Regions from separate parts of the Actinoplanes sp. NPDC024001 genome, predicted to be linked through region 1. Evidence: riboswitches for the same ligand, from Rfam matches in the RefSeq annotation. Region 1 holds a riboswitch; the other holds the start of a gene.
The links. Region 1 has a riboswitch for cobalamin ahead of cobN (cobaltochelatase subunit CobN). Riboswitches for the same ligand answer to the same signal wherever they lie in the genome.

Region 1 (4,415 bases):
CGACCGAGTAGAAGTTGCGGCCGGTCGGCAGCACGTTGATCAGGCCGCGGAGCGGGGAGCCGCTGGGGCCGGCCGGAACGTATCCGCCGTCGAGGGCGTGCAGCACGTGGGTCAGTTCGTCGGTGGTCCGGGCGAGCCGGGGGACGATTTCCCGGGCGGCGAATTCCAGCACGCGGATTACTTCCGCTTTATCTGACAAATCCGCAATGCCGGAAGTGGGCCAGCCGCGGTCCTCCATCGCCGTCACCAGCGCCCGGGCCTGCGCCTCGATCGCGTCCGTCTCGGCCGTCGACGCGTCCTCCGGCAGGCCCAGCGCCTCCCGCAGCCCGGGCAGCGCCGCCACCTGGCCGGCCCACATCTGCCGGGCCCGCAGCATCGCCAGCACGAGGTTGATCCGGGCCTCACCGGCGGGCGCGGCGCCCAGCACGTGCAGGCCGTCGCGGATCTGCACGTCCTTGACCTCACACAGCCATCCGTCGATGTGCATGATGAAGTCGTCGAACTCTTCGTCGTCCGGACGGTTCGCCAGGCCGAGGTCGTGGTCCATCTTGGCGGCCTGGATCAGCGTCCAGATCTGCGCCCGGATCGCCGGCAGCTTCGCCGGGTCCAGCGTTGCGATGTTCGCGTGCTCGTCGAGCAGCTGCTCCAGGCGGGCGATGTCACCGTACGACTCGGCGCGCGCCATCGGCGGGATCAGATGGTCGACCAGGGTGGCGTGCGCCCGGCGCTTGGCCTGCGTGCCCTCGCCCGGGTCGTTCACCAGGAACGGGTAGATCAGCGGCAGGTCACCGAGCGCGGCGTCGGTGCCGTCCGACGCCGACATGCCCACGTTCTTGCCCGGCAGCCACTCCAGGTTGCCGTGCTTGCCCACGTGCACCACCGCGTGCGCGCCGAAGTCGTCGGCCAGCCACCGGTACGCCGCCAGGTAGTGATGCGACGGCGGCAGGTCCGGGTCGTGGTAGATGGCCACCGGGTTGGCGCCGAACCCGCGCGGCGGCTGCACCATCACCACCACGTTCGCGTCGCGCAGCGCGGCCAGCACGATGTCGCCGCCGTCCACGTAGAGCTCGCCCGGCGGCGGCCCCCAGTGCTGCTCGACGCTCTCCCGAAAGTCCTCCGGCAGGGTGGCGAACCACCGCTCGTAGCGCTCACCGGGGATCCGCACCGGGTTCCCGGCGAGCTGCTCCTCGGTCAGCCAGTCGGGGTCCTGCCCGCCGGCGGCGATCAGCGCGTGGATCAGGCTGTCCCCGTCGTAGTCGGTGAACGAGCCGACCCGGTAGCCACGCTCGGCGAGCGCGGCCAGCAGCGCCACCGTGGAGGCCGGCGTGTCGAGACCGACCGCGTTGCCGATCCGCGAGTGCTTGGTCGGGTAGGCCGACAGCATCACCGCGATCCGGCGCTCGGCGGGCGGGACGTGCCGCAGCCGGGCGTGCGCCACCGCGATCCCGGCGACCCGCGACGCCCGCTCCTCGTCGGCCACGTAGACCGACAGCCCATCCGGGTCGATCTCCTTGAACGAGAACGGCACCGTGATGATCCGTCCGTCGAACTCGGGGATCGCCACCTGCGTCGCCGCGTCCAGCGGCGACAGCCCGTCGTCGCTCGCCTCCCAGGCGGCCCGCGAGCTGGTCAGGCAGAGTCCCTGCAGGATCGGCACGTCCAGGTCGGCGAGCACGCCGACGTCCCACGCCTCGTCGTCGCCGCCCGCGCCGACCGTCGCCGGTTTCGTCCCGCCGGCCGCCAGCACCGTCACCACCAGCGCGTCCGCCTTGCGCAGCTCGGCGAGCAGCTCCGGCGGCGCGGTCCGCAGCGACGCCGTGTAGATCGGCAGCGCCCGCGCGCCCTTCGCCTCGATCGCCCGGCAGAGCGTCTCGACGAACGCCGTGTTGCCGGCCATGTGATGTGCCCGGTAATAGAGCACCGTGACGGTCGCCGGGCCGGTCACCGGCGCGGCCTCGCGGGCCAGCACGCCCCACTGCGGCGCGGCGACCGCGGGCGCGAAGCCGTTGCCGGTCAGCAGCACGGTGTCGGAGAGGAAGTCGTGCAGCGAGGCGAGGTTCTCCGGGCCGCCCTGCGCCAGGTAGGTGTGCGCGTCCGCCGCGACCCCGGCCGGCACCGTGGACAGCCGCATCAGCTCGGCGTCCGGCGCCTGCTCGCCACCGAGCACCACCACCGGCACGTCACCGGCGAGCAGCGTGTCCAGGCCGTCCTCCCAGGCCCGGCGGCCGCCGAGGATGCGCACCACCACGAGGTCGACGCCGTCGAGCAGGGCGGGCAGATCGGGCACCCCGGTGCGGGCCGGGTTGGCCAGGCGCCAGGCCGAGCCGCTGGCCCGGGCGCTGAGCAGGTCGGTGTCGGAGGTCGACAGCAACAGGAACACGCGCGCACTCCCCTCGGGGTCCGCGCCCCGGGTAGTCGGAACCACGGCGACCGGAGTTCCTGGCTCCCGGGTGTGTGCCCGGTGACAGTGGCGGGACCGCGCCGGACTCGCACCGGCTTCCTCCGCGGCGTCGCCGCTCGTAGAGACACCACCTTTGCGGTAGCCGGTGCCCGGCGTCAAGGCGAGGACGGGTCTGTGACGCTTGCGACCCGAGGATGCGGTTCTGTCGGGGGCCGCCCGTAGTATCCGGGCCGTGACTTCGCCCCGTACCGCCGACGTCGATGCCTGCCCGGGCGCGCTGCGGCTGCATGCCGCGGCCGACGGGTTGCTGGCGCGCGTCCGGCTGCCCGGGGGCATGCTGAGCGGAGCTCAACTGCGCGACCTGCGCGAGCTCACCGAGCGGTTCGGCGACGGCCGCCTGGAGCTGACCTCGCGGGCAAACCTGCAGATCAGAGCAGTGCGGGCCGAGCACGCGGAGACCCTGGCGGCCGGCCTGCGCTCGGCCGGCCTGCTGCCCTCGATCACCCACGACAACGTACGGAACATTGCCTGCCCGCCCCTCGCCGGCGCGGCTCTGCGGTCCCTGGTGACCGGGCTGGACGCCGCGATCTGCGGCGATCCGGAGCTGGCCCGGCTGCCGGGGAAATTCCTCTTCGCCGTCGGTCACGTCCCGCTCGCGGCAGACGTGAGCGCGGTGCCGGTGGAGGAGGGTTTCGCGGTCCGGTTCGCCGGCCACGACACCGGTCTGCGGGTCGGTGCCGAGCAGGTGGTGCCGGTTCTCATCGCGGCGGCGCACGCCTTCCTCACGGAGCGTTCGGAGCAGCGGGGCGGTGGGCCGGCGGTGTGGCGGTTACGTGAGCTGGCGGACGGGCCGGCCCGGGTGTCCGCACGGGTGGCGGCGGCTCTCGGTCTGGTCCCGGTCGGCATCCCATCGGCGGCGCCTGTTCCGGTGACCGAGCCGGGTGATCTCCTGGGCATCCTCGAGCAGCCCGATCAGGCCGTCCCGGCGCAGCCCGGCAAGGACGTCCGCGAGCGTGCGGACGGACGGTTCGCGGTCGGCGCGCTGGTGCCGTTGGGACAGCTCACCGACGTACCGATGAGGGTTTTGACGGAGGCCGGCCGGCTGGTCGTCACGCCCTGGCGCGGGGTGATCGTGCCGGATCTGCCGCGCGCCGCGGCAGTGGAGTGGGCCGAGCGCCTGGCCGCGGCCGGCCTGCCGACCGCGACCGCGTCGCCCTGGGTCGGCGTGACCGCCTGCGCCGGCCGCCCCGGCTGCGCGAAATCCCTGGCCGACGTGCGTGCGGACGCCGCCGCGGCGACCCGCTTCGTGGCCGGCCTGCCGGTGCACTGGGTGGGCTGCGGGCGGGCGTGCGGCAGCCCGGCGGGCCGTCACGTGCGCGTCGAAGCCACCAGCGACGGCTATCAGGTGAGCCGGCACCCGGTCCCGGGCAGGCCGCCGGCAGACCCCGCGCCGGCTGGCGCGACGCCGCCGGGCACCGCTTCGCAAGCCGAGCCGACAGGCGCGTCAGCACAGGCGGCACCCGGCTCGGCCGGCGGCGCGACGGTCGCTGCCCCGGCCGGAGCGGCGATGGCGCGGCCCGCACCGGCCGAAAGTGATCAAACCTTCGTCGGTGGCATTCCGCCCGGCCGGCCGAAGACCGGCGGCGTGGTTTGCGGCGAGACTGCGCCCTGCGGAAATGTGCCCGGCGGCGAGCCGGCGCAGCGGAGCGGGGCCGGCGGAACGGAGCGGTGGCGGGAGTTGGCGGACCTGGTGGCAGCGGCGAGGAGGCCCTGATGGAGTACGTGCGCGACGGCGCTGAGATCTATCGGCGGTCGTTCGCCACGATCCGGGCCGAGGCCGACCTCGCGGGGCTGCCCGGCGACGTCTCCCGGGTGGTGGTCCGGATGATCCACGCCTGCGGGATGGTGGACCTCGTGGAGGACGTGCGGTTCAGCCCGGGAGTGGTGACCGCCGCCCGCAAAGCGCTGCTCGACGGCGCCCCGATCCTCTGCGACGCCGAGATGGTGGCCTCCG
Region 2 (4,415 bases), on a different contig from region 1:
CCGCCGAGTGGATCAAGCGGATCGCCACGCCGGCGCCGCACGACCTCAGCGGCTGGGGTTACTCCGCCCAGTGGTGGCACCCGTTCGACTCCGGTGGTGACTATTCCGCGCTGGGCATCCACGGTCAGTACCTCTATGTCAGCCCGGCCCGCCGTACGGTCGTGGTGAAGCTCAGCGACCACGGCACCGAGCAGGACGAGCAGGAGACCTTCGAGGTCCTGCGCGCCCTGCCCGGTTAGGGGGTCAGGCCGGCTCGATCGGCAGCCACAGCTCGCAGGTGGCGGTGCTGAAGTCCTCGGCGCGGTCGAGCACGGCCACCATCGACGGGCCCGGCCGCAGCCGCCAGCGGTTCGACGGGAACCACTCGGTGGCGGTCGCCGCCCAGGTCTGCTGCAGCGCGTCCGGGTACGCCCCGGAGCTGCGGAAGACCGCCCAGGTGCCGGCCGGCACCTCGATGGCGTCGAGGTCGTCGGCCGGTGCGGTGCCGTCGGTGACCGCGACCCCGTGCAGATAGGTCAGCTCGCTGCCCTCCGTACGGTCCTCGTCCAGGTCGTCGGTGACCTGCAGGAGGCCGGCCGGCTCGGTGTTGCTCAGGGCTTTCAGCCGCAGGTGCTCCTCCATCGGCAGCGCGGCGATGTGCTGCTGGATGTGCGGGTTGACGCCGTGGTGGATCAGCGGAACCCGGGTGGCGTGCCCGACGAGGCGGAACGCGGGGTGCTCGACGATGCGGGTGTCCATGGGGGTGCTCCCTTCGACGGTCAGGCGGAACCTGAGTTGTGGTTGGCTGCGAAGGGGGCCACCGTCCCGGCGTACCTCACCGGGCCCGGCGCCGTGCACGGCCCGGAACGCGCGCCCGAACGCCTCTGTCGAGCCGTACCCGTGCCGGACCGCGATGCTCAGCAGATCCCCGGTGCCGCTGATGACGTCGGCGGCCGCGACCGTCATCCGGCGCCGCCGCACGTACTCCGACAGCGGCATGCCGGCCAGCGACGAGAACATCCGCCGCAGGTGGTACGCGGTCGTGCCGAGGTCGCGAGCCACGGCGCCGAGGTCGAACTCCTCGGTGAGGTGCTGCTCCACGTGGTCGACGAGCCGGTTCAGATCCGAGATCATGAGGCCTCCTTCCGCCACCAACTCTGGCCGCCGCCACCCGCGCGGCGCCCGACCGTTCCGGTTCGATCCGATCATCCGCCGCGAGCGATAGTTACCGGATGAGCAGATCTGATTCCGCCCTGCGCGCCGCCGCGCGGATCGGCCCCTACTTCGTGTGGGAGCCCTGGGACGGCACGCCCGGCTGGCGGCCGCTGGCGGATCTGCTGGATCCCGGTGTGGTCACCGATCGGGTCGATGTCGCCCGGCGGAGCCTGGCCCGGATGGGCGGTCTGGAACCCGACGACATCGCCGAGCGGGTGGTCGCCTCCATCGTGTTCCTCGGCCTCGCCTCGCGGCTGCTCTCGCCGCCGCTCGCCGCCGCTGTGGCCGGTGACGCCCTGCCGGGCGCGCGGGCCGACCGGATGTTCTGGCGGCCGGTCGACGGCGGCCCGATGCCGATCGCCTACCGCGATCTAACCGCCGAGACCTGCGCCGGCCAGGATCCCGCGACCGTCGCGGCCGTCCTGACCGGCACCGTCGTGCGAGGACTTGCCGAGCCGATCCTTGAAGTGTTCCGGGACCGCTTCACCCTGTCGCCGCAGGTGTTGTGGGGCAATGTGGCCTCCGCCCTGGGCGGCGCCACCGGCATGATCACCGACGCTGAGCCGGCCCTCGCCGCGCGCACCGCGGCCGTCGTCGGCGCGATGCTGGAGCTGCCTCCGCTGCGCGGCACCGCCACCCTGAACCGGCCCGACCCGGCCCGCGACCGCTGGTTCCTGGTCCGCCGCAACTGCTGCCTCTACTACCGCATCCCGGGCGGCGGCACCTGCGGCGACTGCGTCCTGACCCCCGAGGAGACCCGGCGGCGGCACTGGCGATCGATCTTGGCACGGTGACGCAGCCGACACACCATGTGGGGCTGTGACTTTCGGCAGCCGCCCATATATGGTGTCTCCCGCAGCTGGTTCGGGCAGGCAGTCGAAGCCTGTCCGAGGCAACAGGGAACCCGGTGGGAAACCGGGACTGCCCCGCAGCGGTGAGTGGGAACGACCGCCGTCATGAAGCACTGGGTCCGCGAGGGCCTGGGAAGCGACGGCCAGTAGGCGACCGTACGGTCATGCCCGCGAGTCCGAAGACCTGCCAGCGCGCCGCCCGCCGCCTGGCGTGCGGCGGTCGAAGGTCGCGTGGGACGACCGACGCCAGAACGCCGGCTGCTGCTTGCGGTCCGGTGGCGTCCTCCCGCGTGCCCGACGGCCTTGTCGAGAGGGCGCGAGGAGAGGGCCATGACGGCCACATCGGAGAAGACCGTGGTGCCGGAGCAACGCCGGCACGCGATGCAGGTGCGCAAACGCAACGGCGACCTGGAGACCGTCGACGTCAACAAGATCGTCAAGGCGGTGGAGCGCTGGGTCGCCGACCTCGGCGAGGTCGAGCCGCTGCGTGTCGCCACCAAGACCATCAGTGGTCTCTACGACGGCGCCACCACCGCCGAGCTGGACAAACTGTCCATTCAGACGGCCGCCGAGCTGATCGGCGAGGAGCCGCAGTATTCCAAGCTCGCCGCCCGGCTGCTCGCCGCGTTCGTGGACAAGGAGGTCCGCGGACAGCAGGTGGCGAGTTTCAGCCAGTCCATCCGGTACGCGCACACGCTCGGCCTGATCGGCGACGAGACGGCCGCGTTCGTGGCGAGCAACGCCCGCAAGCTGGACGACGCCGTCGACCCGGCCGGTGACCTGCGTTTCGAGTACTTCGGCCTGCGGACCGTCGCCGACCGCTACCTGCTGCGCCACCCGCAGACCCGGCAGGTCGTGGAGACCCCGCAGTACTGGCTGCTGCGCGTCGCCTGCGGCCTGTCGCAGACCGCCACCGAGGCGATCGGCTTCTACCGGCTGATGTCGTCGCTGGCCTACCTGCCCAGCTCACCGACGCTGTTCAACTCGGGCACCCGGCACACCCAGATGTCGTCGTGCTTCCTGGTCGACTCGCCGAAGGACGAGCTGGACTCGATCTACGAGCGGTACCACCAGGTCGCGAAGCTGTCGAAGTTCTCCGGCGGGATCGGCATCTCCTGGTCGCGGATCCGCGGCCGGGGCGCCCTGATCCGCGGCACCAACGGGAAGTCCAACGGCATCGTCCCGTTCCTCAAGACGCTCGACGCCGGTGTCGCCGCGGTCAACCAGGGCGGCCGGCGCAAGGGTGCGGCCTGCGTCTACCTGGAGCCGTGGCACCCGGACGTCGAGGAGTTCCTGGAGCTGCGCGACAACACCGGTGAGGAGTCGCGCCGCACCCACAACCTCAACCTGGCGAACTGGATCCCGGACGAGTTCATGCGCCGGGTCGAGGCCGACGGCGACTGGTCGCTGATCGACCCGTCGGACGCCCCAACGCTGCCGGACCTGTTCGGCGACGAGTTCACCGAGGCCTACCGGGCAGCGGAGAAGAAGGCGGTCAAGACCGTCAAGGCCCGCGACCTGTACGGCCGGATGATGCGCACCCTGGCACAGACCGGCAACGGCTGGATGACCTTCAAGGACCGCTCCAACAGCCTGTCGAACCAGACCGGCGCCCCCGGCAACGTCATCCACCTGTCGAACCTGTGCACCGAGATCCTCGAGGTCAACAACGACGACGAGACGGCCGTCTGCAACCTCGGCTCGATCAACCTGGGCGCGCACACCAGCGCCGAGGGAGTCGACTGGGAGAGGCTGCGCGAGACGGTTCGCACCGCGGTCGTCTACCTGGACCGGGTCATCGACATCAACTACTACCCGTCGCCGCAGGCCGCGGCGTCGAACCCGCGCTGGCGCCCGGTCGGCCTGGGCCTGATGGGCCTGCAGGACGCGTTCTTCACGCTGCGGCTGCCGTTCGACTCGGCCGAGGCCCGGGAGCTGTCCACCCGGGTCCAGGAGGAGATCTTCCTGACCGCGCTGGAGTCCTCGGCCGAGCTGGCCTCCCGCTTCGGCGCTCATCCCGCCTATCCGGAGACCCGCGCGGCCCGGGGCGACCTGCACCCCGACCTGTGGGGCGCCGCGGTGTCGCAGACCGAGCGCTGGGACGCGCTGCGCGCGTCGATCGCCGAGCACGGCCTGCGCAACTCGCTGCTCATCGCGATCGCGCCCACGGCGACGATCGCCTCGATCGCCGGCTGCTACGAATGCATCGAGCCGCAGGTCAGCAACCTCTTCAAGCGCGAGACCATGTCCGGCGAGTTCCTGCAGATCAACACCTATCTGGTACGGGAGCTGAAGGCCCGCGGCCTGTGGACCGCCGCGATCCGTGAGCAGATCAAGCGCGCCGAGGGCTCGGTGCAGGCGATCGCCGAG

Region 2: linked by a shared signal. The riboswitch ahead of AB0F81_RS10440 (ribonucleoside-diphosphate reductase subunit alpha) and the one ahead of cobN (cobaltochelatase subunit CobN) in region 1 are both predicted to bind cobalamin.

Annotation. Positions count from the first base shown of each region.
Region 1 covers NZ_JBEZZB010000023.1:4,505-8,919, reverse strand. Annotated here, with positions in the region: gene cobN (cobaltochelatase subunit CobN) at 1-2,380, opposite strand, end outside; cobalamin riboswitch at 2,411-2,548, opposite strand; gene AB0F81_RS11785 (precorrin-3B synthase) at 2,634-4,175, shown strand; gene AB0F81_RS11780 (precorrin-8X methylmutase) at 4,172-4,415, shown strand, end outside.
Region 2 covers NZ_JBEZZB010000020.1:2,098-6,512, forward strand. Annotated here, with positions in the region: gene AB0F81_RS10425 (serine hydrolase) at 1-239, shown strand, start outside; gene AB0F81_RS10430 (AraC family transcriptional regulator) at 244-1,113, opposite strand; gene AB0F81_RS10435 ((2Fe-2S)-binding protein) at 1,212-1,988, shown strand; cobalamin riboswitch at 2,038-2,252, shown strand; gene AB0F81_RS10440 (ribonucleoside-diphosphate reductase subunit alpha) at 2,376-4,415, shown strand, end outside.